Regions from separate parts of the Paenibacillus sp. FSL R5-0912 genome, predicted to be linked through region 2. Evidence: predicted binding sites of a transcription regulator. Region 2 holds the regulator's gene; each other region holds the start of a gene.

Region 1 (6,501 bases), 3.8 Mb from region 2:
GGGAGATAGTAATAGAGAGGGGGGTCTGTGGTTATTTGTGGGAGGGGCGCTGAAGGGTTACAATTAAGGAGTAAGGAAAGAGGAGACTCATCAAACTTGCAGGAGGGATTTCATAATGGCGATTGGTGAAGTGACCGTTATTCCGATTGGCACTGGCAGTACCAGTCTCAGCAGCTATGTGGCCGATATGCAGCGTGTGCTGCAGACCGTGGAGGGGATTACCTATGAGCTTACTTCGATGGGGACTATTATTGAAGGACCGGTTGCACGGATTCTGTCTGCAGTAGAAGCGCTGCATGAGTCGCCTTTTACTTCAGGAGCACAGAGAGTATCTACCTCGCTTAAAATTGATGACCGTCGTGACAAGTCTTCTACGAGCCGCAGCAAGCTGGAATCCGTGGAACGTAAGCTGCAAGGAGAGTAAGGAGTACCTGTAGTTGTAATCAGATTCAACCTATAAGGAGCGGATCTTTCATGGCAAAGGCCTCACAGCAAATCGGAATTCAAATGTACACACTGCGTGACCAGACAGAGCGCGATTTCCTGGGTACACTGGGCAAAGTGGCGGAGATGGGATACCAGGCGGTAGAATTCGCCGGTTATTTCGGCGTGTCTGCAGGAGAACTGCGCCGTACATTGGACCGGTTGGGTCTTGCTGCGCCTTCGGCGCATGTGGGCCTGGATTTCAGCAGTCTGGATAACATGGAACGGGCGTTAGCCAAAGAAATTGAATATGCGAAGGAACTTGGACTACAATATATGATCACCCCTTCGGCACCGCTTCCGCAGAACCCCTCGATGGAAGATGTGACGGCGGTGATTCCCTTCTTGGAGAAGGCCTCCGCGATGGTCCGTGCAGCAGGCCTGCAGTACGGGTATCACAACCATGATTATGAATTTGCGGAGGTAGACGGCAAAGCAGTCATCGATATATGGCTGGGGCAGATTCCTGCTGAGCATATGTTTGCCGAGTTTGATCTGGGGTGGGTATACAGGGGCGGGGCCCGGCCGATTGACTATGTCTCGCGTTATGCCGGGCGTGTTCCGCTGGTCCACATTAAGGATTTCGGGGCAAATAATGAAGAGACTGACCTCGGGAAAGGGCAGGTTGATTTCGCTAGCGTCTTCGACAAGGCAGAGGAAAGCGGAATTCTGTATTATATAGTAGAGCAAGAGGCTTATGCCGTGTCGTCGCTGGAGAGTGCTAAGCAGGCGCTGGAATATTTCCGCGGGTTGGGGCTTATGCAGGGATAGGAAGAGGTAATAGTCAAAAAGGGTTGCGTTTTCTGCTGAAAGAGTTATAATATTTTTTGTTTGGCAGGGGCAATCCTTTTAAGCTGGTGTAGCTCAGGGGTAGAGCAACGCACTCGTAATGCGTAGGCCGGGGGTTCAATTCCCTTCACCAGCATCCGTAAGAACTCAATAGTGGCGCGGCTTTCCGGGGTTTTGGGGGTCGCGTTTTTTTATTTATTCATCCGATCGTCTACCGGCCCGATGCTTGCTTATGCTTAATACAGAATGCAGGACTAAAATGAAATCAATCTTATTAAACGATTTATATGTTATTCCTAGAGCCTATTTTGTTTATGAGAGGAGGCACTTGTATGAAGTGTCTGACGATTCGCCAGCCTTGGGCAACCTTAATTGAGCTGGGTGAAAAACAGATCGAGACCCGTTCCTGGCCGACGGCTTACCGGGGAGAATTAGCCATCCATGCCGGTATGCAGGTAGATAAGGCCATATGCAGGACAGAGCCGTATCAATCGGTGCTTGCCCGGCACGGCTACACGGCGGATAATCTGCCCTCCGGGGTAATCCTTGCGACCAGCCGGCTGGCTGGTTGCTGCGGGGTTACGCCTCAGCAAGCACAGCAGAACTGGCCGGGCGGGAATGAATATGTGTTCGGCGATTATGCAGAAGGCCGGTATGCCTGGAAGCTGGAGGAAGTCGTTGCGCTGGCTCATCCTATACCTGCCAAAGGGCGCTTAGGTTTCTGGGAATATCCCGTTCTTGAGCAGGAGTGGTGAATCCATTTGTGGCCAAATAAATAAAAATTTCATGCTTATCAGCTGTCAGCGGGTATCATAGGGATATTCAGCGGGTAATCTTCTTATATATATGGAAAGCGGACTCTGCGGTGGTATGCTGCAGGAGCCAGGGCAGAAATGCCGGGAAGGAGCGTATGCATAAGAGATGGGCAGCCTTCTTATCGCATGGCTTTGTATGCTTTGTTTGTTTATTGTGTTTAAGGATCAGGTAAGCCGGAAGATCCTGTATCCCGTAGCGGCTGTGGTTATCTGCGGTACGCTTGGGTATTGGACGATTTTAATGTAATCTTTATCTGGGTATCAGCTTATTTTCAGGTAAGGGATGTAATAGGGTACCCTGAGGTCTTGCCAATCATGGCGGGCCTCTTTTTTATGGGGGAAGTAACGCCGAGAATTAACATAGCCAGAGTTGCTGTTCATCTCAAGGCGGTTGAGTCCGGAGTGCCAAGACCCAAATATCTGCGCATGCGGATAGTAGACTGGGCGGTAATGACATCATCCAGCAGCAGCATCCGTTCATGATAACCCCTGCAGACAAATTTGGCTTCAATGCCAACTTCCAGCTGCTGCTGTGCATAGACCTTCAGACCACGGGCTCTCATCTCGGTGCGGACATCCCGCAGGTCGGCTATGGCTGCACCCGCCGCTGTCCGGAGAACCTCAAGGTAAGGATCGGGTGTGCGCAGCTCTGCGGATAGGATGGAAGCATCGCGTTCAAAGGCGGATAAAATGAGCGGCAGCAAGATATACGATTTCACCAGCATATTGTCCTGGCTCTCTGCTCTGTGCATCAATCTCATCTCCTCCAACGAGAACGTATATTCGTAATTTAACCCGAAGTTCAAAAAAAATCAATGGTATTTAAAAAAAAGAGGGCTGTTAATGTGACATAATTCACAATAAAATCGGGAAAATTATTTTATATTAAAATTGAAATAATAAAGTTGTAAATAAATCTGATTAAAAGGAGAATGGCAATGAGTCATGAAGGAAATCTCCGCCGCGGTTTATTGTTTGGGTTATTCCTTAGCGTTCCGCTTTGGGTATCAATGATTGGCTGGATTCAGCTGCTCTAAAAATGGATTTCTGCGTGTGCAGATTTCCAGCCCTCTACACAAACTCCCTAGATATGTCGATTAAAGACTGCTGTGAAAACAGATGAATCTCATAAGGCTTTTACTATATAAGAGCTCTCTTGTATGTCCGGAAACGGGTGGTGTCCTTAAGGAGGATGGCACCCGTTTCTTCAGGTTCACCATGTGAGGTTTGTTTAAGCGAAGATGGGGGGGGCGGGGAGAAAAAGTAGGACTAAAATACTAAATTTTGATATTTGAAATTTAAGGATAATAACTCTGTGAAAAGGAAAAAGTACTGCGGCGAATTAGTGGGATTATCGACCTTTTTCGTCAGGAAGGTATGTTTATAAATTGTATAAAGCCTTATGAATAAAGCGTTTTTTATTTTTTTCATCACAAAAATAGCTGTGAAATGAATTGGAAATATATTGACAATATGCCAAGTGGCATCTAAACTAAAGTTAGTTCTAAAGTAACAAATGTCACAGATTTCTGTTGGGTATTACATAAGCTTTTCCAATTTCATATCAATCATGTACAAACGCAAACCGTTTCGAAAGAGCGGGACGCAAAGTCAGGAATCTGATGCCCCTTAAGTCCGGGCTATGGTCGTCCGGCCGCCGTGAAGCTAACCCTTCGTGGCGGTCTTTTTTTTGTTATAGTTTTGCGACGATTTCATAGAATAGTTGAATAGGAGGTGTAGATTATTGAGAAAAAAATTGCGAAAAGCGGCCGCCTGTATTCTGGCGGGCGTACTGACCGTAAGTAGCGCCTTCACTTGGGGGACGGAGGTAAGGGCAACAGCTGGTGTACCTTACAATCCAACGCCGGTCTTGGGGATTGCCGGGAATTTTAATGCTTTTATCTTTGACGATTTCACGCAAGACAATGATCAAATTGAAGGCCGTCTTGCAGCGGGAGGGAATATTACTCTCTCTGGAGGTTACGGGGTAGCCAGGGCCTACAGGAATTCTTCAGCCACAGACGTACTCGTTGCCGGTAAGAAGTTTAAACATTCGGGTAGCGGAGAAATCTACGGAAACGTTGTGTATGGGGACACCATTGAAGCCAATGAGCCTATTGTGAATATTATAGGCGCGAAGAAGCAGGGAAGCCCGATTGATTTCCCGGCTGAGAAGCAGTATCTGATCTCGCGTTCTGCAGCATACGGGGCATTGTCCGCTACGAAAGAAATTGGCAATAATAATTATGGAACACTTACAATAAGTGCGCCGGATCTTTTCAACGTAGTTCACCTGGATGCGGCAACGCTGGCGAATACAAACAATATTCAATTCAACATTGCCCAGAATGCCACGTTAATTATTAACATAAGTGGAGCTACGGTCAATGTACCAAGTTTCGCAATGAATAACGGCAAAGCAGGTCAAGTGTTGTTCAACTTCTACGAAGCGACCAAGGTGAATATTGCGTATACCACCTTTTTGGGGACGATACTGGCGCCTAAGGCGGATGTCAATTATTCCGGTGCAGAGCTATACGGAACGCTAATTGCCAAGTCTTTTGCCGGCGGAGTAGAAATGCACCTAGGAACATACCAGGGAGATGGACCGCCGCCAAGTCCGACGCCGACCGCAACACCAACCCCCAGCCCATCGCCAACACCAACCGTAACACCAAGCCCTACACCAACAGTGAAACCGACTGCAACGCCGACGGTGAAGCCAACTCCCACACCAACAGTGAAACCGACACCGACGGTAAAACCGACACCAACAGTGACGCCAACGCCGACAGTGAAACCGACACCAACAGTGATGCCAACGCCGACAGTGAAACCAACACCGACAGTGAAACCGACGCCGACACCTAAGTGTACTCCGTCGCCAACACCGACAGTGAAACCAACGCCGACAGTGAAGCCGACACCGACAGTGAAGCCGACACCAACAGTGACGCCAACGCCGACAGTGAAACCAACACCGACAGTGAAACCGACACCAACAGTGAAGCCGACGCCGACACCTAAGTGTACTCCGTCGCCAACACCGACAGTGAAACCAACGCCGACAGTGAAGCCGACACCGACAGTGAAGCCGACACCGACAGTGAAACCGACACCAACTGTGACGCCAACGCCGACAGTGAAACCGACACCAACGGTGACGCCAACGCCGACAGTGAAACCGACACCAACGGTGAAACCAACGCCGACAGTGAAGCCAACACCGACAGTGAAGCCGACACCGACAGTGAAGCCGACACCGACAGTGAAACCGACACCAACTGTGACGCCAACGCCGACAGTGAAACCGACACCAACGGTGACGCCAACGCCGACAGTGAAACCGACACCAACGGTGAAACCAACGCCGACAGTGAAGCCAACACCGACAGTGAAACCAACACCGACAGTGAAACCGACACCGACAGTGAAACCAACACCGACAGTGAAACCAACACCGACACCAACGGTGACGCCAACGCCGACACCAACAGCAGCACCAACACCAACGCCAACGGCGGCACCAACGCCGACACCAACAGCAGCACCGACACCAACGCCAACAGCTGCACCGACACCAACGCCAACGGCTGCACCGACACCAACGCCAACAGCTGCACCGACACCAACGCCAACAGCAGCACCAACACCAACGCCAACGGCAGCACCAACGCCAACGCCAACAGCTGCACCAACATCAACGCCAACGGCGGCACCAACGCCTACACCAACAGCAGCACCGACACCAACGCCAACAGCAGCACCAACGCCAACGGCAGCACCGACACCAACGCCAACAGCGGCACCGACACCAACGCCAACAGCGGCACCAACGCCAACGGCAGCACCTACACCAACGCCAACAGCAGCACCGACACCAACGCCAACAGCAGCACCGACACCGACGCCAACGGCAGAGCCAACACCGACACCAACGGCAGCACCAACACCAACGCCAACGGCGGCACCAACACCGACAGTAGAACCAACGCCAACATCAACAGCAGCACCGACACCAACGCCAACAGCAGCACCGACACCAACGCCAACAGCAGCACCGACACCGACGCCAACGGCAGAGCCAACACCGACACCAACGGCAGAGCCAACACCAACGCCAACGGCGGCACCGACACCAACGCCAACAACGGCACCGACACCAACGCCAACAGCGCCACCGACACCAACGCCAACGGCGGCACCAACGCCGACACCAACAGCAGCACCGACACCAACGCCAACAGCAGCACCGACACCGACGCCAACGGCAGAGCCAACACCGACACCAACGGCAGCACCAACACCAACGCCAACGGCGGCACCAACACCGACAGTAGAACCAACGCCAACATCAACAGCAGCACCGACACCAACGCCAACGGCAGCACCGACACCAACGCCAACAGCAGCA
Region 2 (6,501 bases):
TCCCTATGCTGGTCTATCTTACTATTCGTGCACTACTTCAATGTTGTTGTTCTTGCCGAATTGTTCCAGGCGTGCAGCCATGGCGGCGGTGTCATACCGGTTGATCAGCTTGGAGAAAATCCATTGCTTGCGCTTGCCTTTATACTTAATGGTAACTACACTGCGCGACAAGGTAATCTTCTCAATTTCAGTTGCTGGCAAAAAGCGTTCGCGGTTGTATTTAATAGTAGACAGACGGGCGCGTTCCACCTTAAGGAACGGACGGCGGAAGAATAACAGCGCGGCAAGCAGGAAGTACAGTACTACCCCCAGCCAGTTGGCCAGTATTCCGCTTCCTTTCGCTTCATCAATGGAACCGACTACCCAGAACATAATGCCAAGCAGCATTAACACGACAGGGAATACAATATTCCGGCCTTTGAAAATATCGACGCTCTTTGCAGCAGCTTTAGAGCTCGTCCCATAGATCGTCTCTTTTCCCTGCTTCTTTCTTTGCTGATTGATTTGCTTGGTGTTGCGTTGAACCATTCTTTCCCAAGAACGGGCCATGTTAGTTCCCCCTAGTCATCCTGTATTATCTATGAAAAGGCCGCAGACTAAGCTTTACGTCCGTTGTTGCCTTCTTCATGCTCCGGATCATCCACAATCTCAATGGTATCAAGCTGGGCCCGGAAATTGCTGCGGATATTGCCCAGATATATCTCGCGGAGTTTGGCGCGTTCTGCCAATTCTTCCTCATTCAGGCCGCCATTCTTATGTTTGCGTGCCAATTCATTAATGCGTGCGACCAATTCGTCAATATTCAATACGTTCCCCTCCCCTATAAATTCATTCTAACTTTGCCATGAGAAAAAGAGCTTGTCAAGGTCTACCCCCTGAAAGCTCTCTTAGTCAAACACCAGTATGCTTCTTTCGGTTAATATACCGGCACGGTCAGTATATCTCCTGCCTTAATTCCGCTGTCCTTCAGACCATTTGACTTCTTGATCCCTTCTATATATACAGCAGTCCTCATATCATCCGGTTTATTCTTGAGTGCAATGCTCCACAAGGTGTCTCCGCGTTCAACTACGATCCGTTTCTCAGGCTTCATTAAAGTGACAGAACCAGCGAACACATTACCGACTACTGTAAATCCGGAGATCGTGAGTAATAGTATCAGAGATATCTTAACAAAGCTGACCTGGCGGAATATCGAGGTAAGTACAGACAGCAGGCGAAGGGTCTTGTCTCTGAATTGTGCCAATGGATTATGGGGTAATGGATTACCGGGAGCGGACACCTTGATATCCTCATTGTAGATACTATTGTAGGTACTGTATTTTAACATAAATATCGTCCTCCAAACACTTGTTCTTACTTTCGAAAATAATATAACACGAACATGTGTTTTGATCAATAGTTTTTTCGAACAACTGTTCCCTTTATTTTTCGGGCTATTATTCTCACAATTTAGAACTTATGTTTGTACGAACGGCAGTTCTATGTTATAATTTTCCCAAACATAGTATATGGGGTTGATTCCGATGTCAAAGATTTCGAGTCGCCAGCTGGCGATCCTGGAATTTATACGTAACGAAGTCCGCAGCAAGGGTTATCCTCCGTCCGTTCGGGAAATTGGTGAAGCTGTTGGCCTGGCCTCCAGTTCTACAGTGCACGGTCATCTGGACCGGCTTGAGAAGAAGGGCCTGATCCGGCGCGATCCTACGAAACCGCGGGCTATTGAATTGCTCGGACAGGAAGATTCAGAGAATGTACATCAATTCGTCCAGACGGTTACCCGCATCCCAGTAATTGGTAAGGTCACTGCTGGTGTTCCTATTACCGCTACAGAGAATATTGAGGATTACTTCCCGCTTCCTACTCATTACGTAGGGGATAACAAGGTATTCATGCTTTCTGTACTCGGCGACAGTATGGTTGATGCCGGGATTATGAACGGCGATTATGTTATTGTCCGCCAACAGCAAACCGCTGACAATGGTGACATCGTTGTTGCGATGACCGAAGAAGATGAAGCAACCGTTAAGACCTTTTACAAAGAACGTGATCATATCCGGCTGCAGCCGGAGAATCCGGCTTACGAGCCTCTCCGCCTTAACCGCGTTACTATTTTGGGCAGAGTCATTGGATTATTCCGCGATATCCATTAATCCTTCTCCTCCATAATCAGGCTGCTCCGCATCACGCGAAGCAGCCTTTTTCCTATTTAGATCCTGTTACGCTTGCCTAAAATGCCAAAAAACCAACGCAGGAACATTTGTTCCCATAACGGTTTTTGGCATTTTTTACTCCGAACCGCTTTAGCTATCCGCACATATCCTGATTACAAAGGAGTGCTGATCCCATGCCCAACTATCGAATTATTGTCGACCTTTCACAGCGCATGCTTTATCTGCTTGATAATGACACCGTAACCAGAGGATTTCCTGTCGGCATTGGCCGGATGCTGACCGTCTCGCCGGTAGGCGAGTACACGATCATTAATAAGCAGCCCAATCCGGGCGGACCGTTCGGAGCCTTCTGGATGGGCCTGTCCAAGCCGCATTATGGAATTCACGGAACGAATGACCCTTCCTCTATCGGCCACATGGTCTCCCACGGCTGTATCCGCATGTATAACCAGGACGTGGTCGCGTTGGCTGCCATCATTCCCATTGGTACCCGTGTAACCATCAGGGAGTAGCCGCAATCATGCAGCCACCTATAACTCCCTATATTTGAACACAAGAACCCCTCTGACGGGTTTTCGCCAAAGGGGTTCTTCACAGAATTATTGCACAGTTTGCTCATAACCAAGCTCGTCCAGAATACTTTCAGCCAGACTCCACTGTTCCGCAGGTGAGTCTTTGCTTTTTTTGGCGTAGACCAATGCACTCTTGGTAACTTTCTCGATCAGCCTGCGTCCCTGCTCTTTGGTGATGGACACTTCCATCCCGGAGCGGCCCACCACCTCAGACAGACAAAAGAACGCAATCCGCATCGCGTAATTGTCTCTGCTGAGGAAATAGAATAGATGAGGCACGTTCTTGAGCAGACGGTCAACCCAGTTCGTAATCTCCCGCACCTGATAAACTTCCCGGCGATCCTGCTCATACCCATTGAATATAATTATGATTTTGCCCCGTAGCCGCTTCTTCTCATATTTCTTAAATTCACGCAAATAGCTCTCGAGCCGCCCCTTCTCCACATCTTCTCTGGAGACATTCAGCACGGTGGTTCCGGCTGCATCCAATTTAGAACTTTCTTCCAAAACCATATCTGCGTTAACAGACAGTGTTCTATCCTGTAATTCTGGCAGTCCCAAACGCTGCCGTAATTGATCGTCCATTCTTCACACCTTCCTGTATCAAGCTCTTGTGCAGCTTGTTCACCATATCTCCTGGTATATATCGTCCCTCAAACCTCTTACTCTTCATTGATCAATTATACTCCGTGCCTTCTACAGTCTCAATCGTACGGCAAAAAAGACATCCCGGGAGGATGTCTTTGATTGGATACTTTTCCCCTGACTACAGACTACAATACGCTGCGCAACGACCGGATAGCAATAGTGTTTAAACGAATCGCTTCACGTATAGATGCTCTGGCAGCCAGCAATTCTCTTCTGGCACGTGAACCACTTGGAAATCTGCGCAGGTTCTCATTAATTTCCTCAAGTCTTTCAAGCAGGATTGCTCTCTGTGCGAGCAGTGCATTAATTGCTCTGCGGATTCTGTTTCGTTCTCTTTGCGTCATCATTACACCTCTTTTACGTTTTATAGTATAAGAAATGCAAAGATTAGCTTCGGAGACTGTGTGATTTGGCAGTAATATTAAAATTAGCTTTCTTTGACCTTGATAGAGATAATATTGACAGGATTAAGATACTTGCCTCCTGCCGGAATCCAGCCTGTCAAACCACCGGATGTCAGATAGGTTCTGGCTTCTCCCGCCGATTCAAACACAGATTCAAGCTCTTCAATTTGCCCATTCACATACTGAAGCTCAAAAATAACTTTACTCACTTGCGACCACCTCCTCAGCTACTAATTCGTTACCCCGAAGCGTTTACCTGCTTTTACTTCTTGGGCAGCCTTACCCGGAACTCAAATTCGTCACGTCTATAGGTCATTCCGGCCAGCAATACATACTCCGGCGTCCATTTCTGTACAGGTCCGGCGTAATCAGCTATAACATGCGGTTTACCCTCGATCAGTTGAACGACATAGACCTTCACCTGGGCAAGTGCCGCCGCGAATATATCAGCATCACTTGAAAGAACTTTATACGCAGTATTCAACATCTTTCCTCCTTAGTGCACACGCAAGAATAATAAGGATTCATAGAGCAAACAAATCAGTTCAATTATAACGGGTTCTGGAACAAAATGTATACCCTATTTAGAGCTTAGAGCTTGATGAAAATGATCTTAAACAGCCCGAGGTATTTGCGCTTTGCCTTAATATCACCGATAAATGTCTTACTATCCTGAATATCAGGTATGCTGAATGTGGAGAACAGAATGTAATTTTCCCGGATAGTAAACGATTCGACCATAGGCTGAGCGACCATACTGGTAATTTCTCCAGCTAGCCCTCCCCCCAGTGTTTCCTCCAGATGATTCACTGCGTATTCTCCAAAGTCCTCTTTACCCGGATTCATGACCGCTAGTAAAACCAGTACTACTATAATTACGAAAGACAGTTTCGCCGCTGTTTTCTTGCGGGCTCTGGGTTCAGGCTGCGGAGCATCATATCGCGGGTTCATGTTTATTCCCTCCAGCTATAATATTTCTTGAATCGTGAACACTAACGGACTCACAATAAACCTGCAGATTATAACCAGTACATCAACCGGCCCGCTTATCCCCACATCCATTCCGCTCCAGTCCGGACTACCTGCTAACGGTGAATCCAGCCCATATTGCTCTATAATCCGTTCCCTGGTTTCAGTTGACATGCCAGTTCCTTCTGCAGCTCCAGCCTGAGAACAAATTAGCGTTAATAATAGGATCATTGCAATAATACTTACATATTTATTTCTCATTTCATACCCCTATGTAACTTATTTATTAAAAAGGAAATACCGGCACCGCAACAACCACGGCCAGTATCAGCTGTAACAGCAATAGTCCCCAAGCCCAAACCCTCTAAACACATGCTTCACTTCAGCCTATCCTTAGTCATAAAAGTGATTCTCAGGGTAAGCACCTGCAAAGGGTTCCTTTAGTGTGTATATGATCCAGTATATAGGACATGGTACATTATGTAAAATAAACCATCCGGCTAACCATTGGGATGTAGATAAAATAACACGTCAGCCATTAGTCCGGCGAGTCGCTTTAATTCAATAGCTCTATTAAATATCTATTATCCTAAATAATAATTTTGTATTTTATGTGTATTTTGTAAAAAAAGGATTGAAATATATTCTCATATATTTATAATAATTACCAGATATATGAAGGGAGACATCACGAGATTGTCCACTAGAGATACTCTTCCCCTCATGTCTTACATTGAAATTGACCGTAGACTATATCCACGACCTATTCACACCTTAAGACAGAGATCGACCAGAAACCCTAAAAGCATTTCTCGTATTCTTAATTCGTTATATGAGAGCAATTACATCACCGTGGGTGATTTGATGAAAGCTTCATTGGCTGAATTGCGTTGCTTAAGGAATTTTGGCGTCACGGGGCAAATGATTGTCGTCGAGTTGTTAGAGGCCCATACCAAACAGTTGTCTGAGATTTCCCGCTAAGGACCTTTTAAAGGTTCTTTTTTTATTATCTCTTTTCTCCAGCTTAATCTGCGCTGTTCCCGCAACAATTAATCCTACGATTATTAGCACAATGCCTTTTCTATTTTTCAAATAATGCTCTTAAGTTATTTTCATTCCGCTTCAAGCTCCGATCATTTAGTCCTAGGCAATTACAACCATTTTAATACATTTTATTATTTTTCGACTTATTTATATACATTCTTACATAATACCGCATTTCAAATCATCCTTACTACTCATATACATTATTATCCATTAGGAGTATTGTTTTTCATGAAACTAAATACTTTTTTGGGAGGATTATCTATTTATGAAAAGGAAATTGCTTATTGGACTTTTAACTATTGCCGCATGTTTTACGGTAGGATCGACATCATTTGCTGCTGAAGCTCCATCTTCTACTCTTAGCTCTTCAACTTCAATTTCTCCAAATGCTGTAATAAAACCAATTGACGAGACTCAGGCTATTGTTAGAATGCAAGTAGGCGAAACTATATGGTTGACTGGCTATAATTTTTGGTATATTAACTATGACGGATCCATTGAAATAATACCGGCTGAAGGAAAGTTTACTGCCTTACATCCTGGAACCAGTACAGTCGCAGCTGACTTTGGGAATGGTATTACATTTTATTATATTATCTTAGTTAACTAAGTCTTGACGATGCTCAAGAAATGATAATTCTGTCATCCAAACCGACAATTTATTAATTCAAAAAATAACCCGTCAGG
Region 3 (6,501 bases), 1.3 Mb from region 2:
TCCATTCCTCCGCCCACTGCAGCTTGAATTCGCGCGAGTGGGTGTGAATGGAGGTCACAAATCCGCTAAGCAGCTTGTGCTCAAGAGGGTCAAACAACACTATAGTAACCCGCACATGACTCCGCAGCGACAAAGCCAGCGTATGCTCAATCTCCTCCAGCTTGTGCTCATCCGGAACCGGCCTGACACTCTGCCACGTCTCCCGTTCACCTCTGCTGATTATACGCATCTGCTCCGGCAGTACGGTCCGGTTACTGTCCCACAGGTTATTGCCCTCCAGCTTTTTGCCCATTGCCGCTCCCCCAATCTATGGTCTATATTCAATACCGCAATACGTTGTCCGCTCATGTACCGAACGTATGTTTGTATTATATCCGTGATCTTACTTTTTAAGCAAGCAGAAATATATGTAAGCACCAAGACCTGGGAGGAACCATACCGGACTCCGCCCGCACAGCAAAATAACCCCACAGCAGTGGGGCTAGCTTTGAATTCGATCTGATAATTACTTTGGCACTAAACGGGGATGAATACTTTTTAATTGGCCGTGTTTCCTGACGTGCTCTCTGTCGTTGCAGCTCCCGTACCCGTCTTCGCAGCGGTGTCCGCCTCTGACGGGTTGACAATCAGGCCTTCTGTGCTCTCTTCCGGGTCAATCAGTCCTGCGGCCGCTCTGGCTTCATTCAGCTTGGAGATGCCGTACAGCATCGCTACATCCGCCTGCTGGTTCATCTCATTGAATTCCTCGGCAGTTACATCGGGAGAAACCGCGCTTTTGGAGGCCTGCTCTTTAATGGAATACGCACTTTTAAAAGCAATAATAGAATCTCTGAGCAGCGTCTGGATCGTGTCCGGCAGGCTCTTGGAAATCTTCACGTCACTAACCTGGTTGGCAATATCAGAGGCTGTATCCTGGAACTCGTCCACGGCCTTCTGCAGCTCCTTGTCGGTCGCATCTCCGGTTGAATAAGAAGTTAGGGTGGTGTTGAAATTTTCCAGCGAGGATTTACCCATTTCATCGAATTTTGTCATTTCATTGTAAAAGCTCTGAACTGTATCCTGCACTACTTCCTGCGAAGCAGGTTCTGCGCTGTCATTGCTGCAGGCACTTAGCACTACTACGATCATAAGTAATCCTGCAAATAAGAATCGTCTCATATTTTATATCCCTCCACTTAACAGAATAATATCGATTTTTGTTAAGTGCAAATGAAATTAATGTAAAATGGCCTGGGATGAAACATTTTTCTGCGATAAAGCGTATTCACAGAAAGAAACACAAGAAGAACCCGGTAGTGACTGGGAATTCTTGTTATACTATAATCAAATTATCCGTTATACGAGAGGAAGATATCCTATGCCTTATTGCACAGCCTGTGGTGCGGAATACAAGCAAGGTGCCAAATTCTGCGGAGAATGCGGAGCAGGTACAGAGGACAATAATGCTCCGGCAGCAGCACGCCGTCCGGCGGCAGATCGGGTCTCCGGAACAAGCACAGAAACCGAGCTGTGGCAGGGTAAGCCTGCGGGCATATCCGACCGGCTCAAGGGGCTTATTGGACTCAATAATACCAGATACACTATTACAACCCAGCGGATTATGGTGAAGAGCGGACTGATCGGCAAGGATGTCGAAGAAATCGAGCTGCTGCGGGTCAATGATTTTTCCGTCACGCAGTCGATTCCGGACCGTATTCTAGGCATTGGAACCCTTACGATCCTCTCGGATGACGCTTCGTCACCGCAGCTTCCTTTCCGCAAAATCCGCAAGGTTCAGACCGTAAAAGACGTGCTGCGCCAAGCCGTCCGCAACGAAAAAGTCGCCAACAACATCAGCTACCGCGAACAAATTTGACCTAATACCTTCCCCTGTTAAGGAAGATACAGCGCCCCTGCCGGAATTACGCTTTTGACCTGGCTGGGGCTCTCCCACATCAGCACGGCCCGCGCATCCCCCTGGTTCTCGTAATACTCCACCTTCAGCTCATGCAGCTTACCCGCAATCAGATTCACACTGCCTTGCCGCTCTTGCCCGCTCTGCTTCATCCAGCTGTCAATAATCAGCTTGCCGTCGATCCAGACCCGGATGCCATCATCCGAAGAAGTATAGATGCTGTAAGTCTCACTGTACACCGCACTTAGCCTGCCGCTCCAGCGTACCGAGAACAAATCTGCACGAATAGCCGGGTCAGGGGCTGCCTGTCTCCAGATGAAGTTGATGTTGGCATCCGTCCGGGTGAGGGCGGGCGTACCGCTGAGCGTAATGTTATTGTAGTACTGGCCATACAAACCCGGCTTAGGAATGCCGCCCGGTGATGGATCCATTGCTGCCGCCTTTGCTGCATATTCGTCTCTCGTGAACACGAAATTATCCTTCATAAAAGCTTTGATCACCGCATCACTGTTCTTCTCATACAGCAGCTTGCCCCAGGTCATCTGGTAGCTCCATTTGTTCTGGGAACCCGCCAGCAGGGCTGCCGGAGGAAGCTCCCCATTCTCGCCAATGGCGATCAGCTTGCCGCGCCCCAGATCCCAGAGGCTGTCATGATGGCTCCCCTTGAAGTCCGCGTCATAGATATCCAGTGCCAGCACATCTACTCTTCCGCTGCCCGGGTAATATTTTGCTGGTTCATCACACCACTGGTTCTTCGCATTCGGACACCACACCCACAGCAGATTATGCAGCTTGTGATATACAGTATACCGCTCGAACATAATCTCCCAGAGCGTGCTGAAGGAGGACTTCTGCCCCCACCAGAACCAGCCGCCGTTCATCTCATGGTAAGGTCTCCAGAGCACAGGTACACCGGCATCCTTCAGTTTTTTGAGATAGACGGCTACTTTGTCCAGCTCTGCAATCATCGCTGTGTATTGGGCCGTTCCCGGAGTAATATAGCTGCTGAAATCTGCTTCGCTGAGACTCATTGAGACATTCGCCCAGGCCGGAGCGGTTCCCGGCAGATTGGCATGATAGCTCATCGTTACGATTCCCCCGGCCTGATGCCAGCGGATTGCACTGTCCGTGACGGCCTGCCGCTGGCTGCTGATTTGCTGCTCCGTCTGGTTGCTGATGGCACCCATCTCATAGCCGTGAAGGCCCGCATAGCTCCCGCCGGTATTCTTCAGCTTCACGCTGAATTCATCCGGGCTCTCCAGATAATCATGCTGTCCGCTGATCACGCCTTGCCCCTGCAGCCAGTATAAGGTGTTCAGCAATTTACGCGCCGGCAGGGCCAGCTCCGCATCCGCAGGACTCATCAGCACACTGCGGAAGATCAGCACACTGCGGAAGGCAGCCTGCCATTGTACATCCCCTACCAGCCGTGACGCGGAATCCAGCAGATCTCTGAGTACACGCTGTTCCACTTTTCCCACCATCCTTTTCCACCTGTTTGTACATTTTATGGCGAATTATGTAACATCAGCACGGCGGATAGACAAGAATCCGGTCTGTTCCAATTCCGCAGTCATACGCTATACTATTGTGAGCTAGGCTTCCGAAGCGAGTATTGCCGGAGCTTATCACTTGGAAGCTATGCTAACAAAACTTTTAAGGAGCAGATATGAAAGCCAAAAAATTCATCACCAGTCTCATTATTGTTGTTCTGCTCAGCCTCGCTGCTTATTACTTCGAGGAGAACGGTCAGCTCCCGTCCCAGACACCGTCTTCTGACAATTCGGAGGTTGTCCGGCTGGAATTCCCATCGGGCCGTTATCCGGAGACCGCCAGACATATTCAGGAAGCGATCAGGAACGGCGAGTCCTCCATCTGCACAATTGACCGGAATGAAGCCGAAGAGAACCGTAAGGAATCCCTGAAGGGCGTACCCACCAAAAAAGGTTATGACCGCGACGAATGGCCGATGGCGATGTGTGCAGAAGGCGGAGCCGGCGCAGATATTGAATACATAACCCCCAGCGATAACCGCGGGGCTGGAAGCTGGGTCGGCAATCAGCTGGAGGACTTCGCAGACGGTACCCGCGTAGAGTTCATGTTTAAATAGGCAGAGTGCCTGACTACTCCCGCACTACCGCAAACAATTCCTGAAATTGAAACAGACCTCGAAGCACCCGCTCTCCTCTCTGTCATATAAGGACATTTGGCATGCCTGTTATGCGAACGAAAGTTCTTTATGCAATTTCACCCGGATAAAGCGTAAAATAGTGTGGAATATTATTCCATAGACGGAGAGCCGGGAGTGTTCTATATCTGTTATCGGGGGAAAAGGCTGTACGGCCCTATGTCCGAGGCTGAAGCCTTACAGGAATGGTTTGCACTTGCAGGTACAGTCAAGGAGTTGTATATCATTGAAACGGATGAGCATACAGGCAGAATCAAACGCCAGATCGGTCCGGCGGCACGTAAAAAAAAGAAATAGCCCCATCCGGCCTCAGGCCAGACAGGGCAGCACTTGCTTAATAGCGCTCTAGAACAAACAAGCTTTAGTGATAATAACCAGCAGAATGAACAGAACCAGAATTGCACCAGTCGAAGTCCAAGGGCTTACAACCGGAACAATCGGGGGACCCTGATTAACTCCACCGACGTTATTTCCACAACCGCAACCATACTCTGCTCCCATAATTTAATTCCTCCTCTTGAATATTGAATACAGCACAGAATATGTGGAAATCTAACCCCTGGCATGGGCCAATCGGCAAAGAAATGCCATCCACCTAACGGCCAAGCCCTAACCGGTCGATATAAAAGGTGGATGCGTTGCTTCAAAAAATTTTGGAGGAGGAACAAAAATGGATATTGCTGCACTATCGGTTGTCATGAACCAGTCCTCTTTACTGCAGGCTGCAGGATTACAGGTCATGAGTATTGCCAAAGATCAGGCACAGACCGATGCCCAGAATATGGTCCAGATGCTGAGTCAAGGCGCACACCCCACCTTGGGAAAAACACTTGATATTCGCGCCTGATTGCTTTATGCTTACATACATAGGAACACCCGTTCCATATTCATTCAGCTGCTGACTATTGAGTGTGCTGATTGCTAAGCCCTTCAGGGCTTTTCTTTTGACCATCAATACGAACATACGATCTTATATTGAGGTGATTGATTATGCAATCCTATTATCAGATGACTGCCTTGGAGAAATGGACAGAGGATTTATATCAGCGTATCGCTGTCCGCCAGCCGTCAGACATATCTATTGAATACATAGCCGAACGGCTGAATATCTGGATTCATTATCTGGATGTCCGAAGCAAGAGCATTGAGGCCAGCGCCGGAATGTACAGCATGTTCATCGACAACAGGCTCCCTCCCGAACTGCAGCGGCTGGAGTTCCTCCATGAGCTGTGTCATCTGCTCCGCCATGCCGGCAAGCATACTCTTATGCCTGAACAGTTCACACAGTCGCAGGAGGATGAATCAGAGAGGTTTATTCTGTATGCCGCCATGCCCTATTCCATGATCTCTGCACGGACACTGCCTGAATTGCGTGAGGATGCCGTGGCTGAGCTTTCCAGCACCTTTCAGGTACCTGTGGAGCTGGCTTTGCAGCGGATTGACCAGATCCAACGGCGTATTTTCCAGGGGCAATTAATGGCCGTAATGGAAAGAAACGAAGACAGAAAATTAATCCATAGACATATTCGCTAAGCGCTGCGGGGATAATACCGGCATAGACATAAGAACAACAGATGTACCTCTATGCATGGTGACATTTCAACCGTAAAGGGGAGCGACATGGAAGCCATAAAAGTCATTCAATTATTGCTGACCCATCCGGAATACAGCGTAGATGCAGTACATCCCGAAATTCCGGATTTTGTCGGCATCGAGACCATTGAAGTGGACCACGAAACGCAGACCTTCTCCATCTTACTGCAGGAACCCAAGGAGTACGATTAATCCTCTGAAGCAGAATAATCAGCATATAGCCAGCACCGCTCAGTCTGTAACCTTTCACCCTATAAAAAGTGACCCCGCCAACGTCCGGCAGGGTCTGAGGTTTCTATCAGGGGTATGTATACAATATACTCACCGTTGCTTAAACCAACCTTAAATCAGGCTATGGGCAAAGGGTCAGGGGACTGCAATTTTCAGTTTTCTCTTGTGCTACCATATTGTACAATAATGGGAGTAACTGCAATTTATTATCCCCGCGGACGGAGTGATTCTATCACTATCAGCACAATCAAGAAATGGATCGTAGCCGCTCTAGTCTTTCTAAGCCTATTGCGTATTCTTTACTATTTACTATCCAAGGTCGTATTCGAATACATAACGTTCTCAGATCCCTATAATAATATCTTTCAAATGATCGCAATGGGCATCATGCTTATTGTAGCGCTGGTCTGCACTTCTCTGCTGATTAATGACAAGAATAACGACTAGCCGCTGCTGACAAACTGGATAATCCCGATACCCGCCATTGCCAGGAAGATTCCGAGTATTACCGCAAGCATGATCCAGACTACCTTTTTGGTGGACTGCGGGGGCGGGTTATAGTTCTCCATCACAGCAATCCGTTTCTCCAGCGCAG

What was found. The regulator LexA, encoded in region 2, represses DNA repair genes until DNA is damaged. The targets are predictions, from matches to a motif close to CGAACATATGTTCG.
Region 1: R50912_RS02430 (YhjD family protein) is a predicted target of LexA. The motif match lies at 2,860-2,873, and genes of this name have one in related genera.
Region 3: R50912_RS24085 (ImmA/IrrE family metallo-endopeptidase) is a predicted target of LexA. The motif match lies at 5,040-5,053, and genes of this name have one in related genera.

What each region holds. Positions count from the first base shown of each region.
Region 1 covers NZ_CP009282.1:557,104-563,604, forward strand. Annotated here, with positions in the region: gene R50912_RS02410 (MTH1187 family thiamine-binding protein) at 116-424, shown strand; gene R50912_RS02415 (sugar phosphate isomerase/epimerase family protein) at 475-1,254, shown strand; tRNA gene R50912_RS02420 (tRNA-Thr) at 1,337-1,408, shown strand; gene R50912_RS02425 (ASCH domain-containing protein) at 1,605-2,027, shown strand; gene R50912_RS02430 (YhjD family protein) at 2,465-2,842, opposite strand; cyclic di-GMP riboswitch class I at 3,657-3,749, shown strand; gene R50912_RS34675 (choice-of-anchor A family protein) at 3,832-6,501, shown strand, end outside.
Region 2 covers NZ_CP009282.1:4,338,689-4,345,189, forward strand. Annotated here, with positions in the region: gene R50912_RS18220 (hypothetical protein) at 22-549, opposite strand; gene R50912_RS18225 (DUF896 domain-containing protein) at 597-806, opposite strand; gene R50912_RS18230 (LysM peptidoglycan-binding domain-containing protein) at 917-1,330, opposite strand; gene lexA (transcriptional repressor LexA) at 1,527-2,153, shown strand; gene R50912_RS18240 (L,D-transpeptidase) at 2,348-2,686, shown strand; gene R50912_RS18245 (hypothetical protein) at 2,774-3,331, opposite strand; gene R50912_RS18255 (hypothetical protein) at 3,822-4,007, opposite strand; gene R50912_RS18260 (hypothetical protein) at 4,061-4,285, opposite strand; gene R50912_RS18265 (hypothetical protein) at 4,390-4,749, opposite strand; gene R50912_RS35025 (hypothetical protein) at 4,765-4,941, opposite strand; gene R50912_RS36475 (DNA-directed RNA polymerase subunit alpha C-terminal domain-containing protein) at 5,491-5,748, shown strand; gene R50912_RS18270 (hypothetical protein) at 6,080-6,424, shown strand.
Region 3 covers NZ_CP009282.1:5,679,485-5,685,985, forward strand. Annotated here, with positions in the region: gene R50912_RS24055 (YolD-like family protein) at 1-292, opposite strand, end outside; gene R50912_RS24060 (hypothetical protein) at 538-1,158, opposite strand; gene R50912_RS24065 (zinc ribbon domain-containing protein) at 1,358-1,855, shown strand; gene R50912_RS24070 (glycosyl hydrolase) at 1,873-3,378, opposite strand; gene R50912_RS24075 (NucA/NucB deoxyribonuclease domain-containing protein) at 3,564-4,004, shown strand; gene R50912_RS24080 (hypothetical protein) at 4,242-4,379, shown strand; gene R50912_RS36495 (hypothetical protein) at 4,428-4,583, opposite strand; gene R50912_RS34495 (YjfB family protein) at 4,753-4,929, shown strand; gene R50912_RS24085 (ImmA/IrrE family metallo-endopeptidase) at 5,073-5,615, shown strand; gene R50912_RS35260 (hypothetical protein) at 5,703-5,867, shown strand; gene R50912_RS24095 (hypothetical protein) at 6,350-6,501, opposite strand, start outside.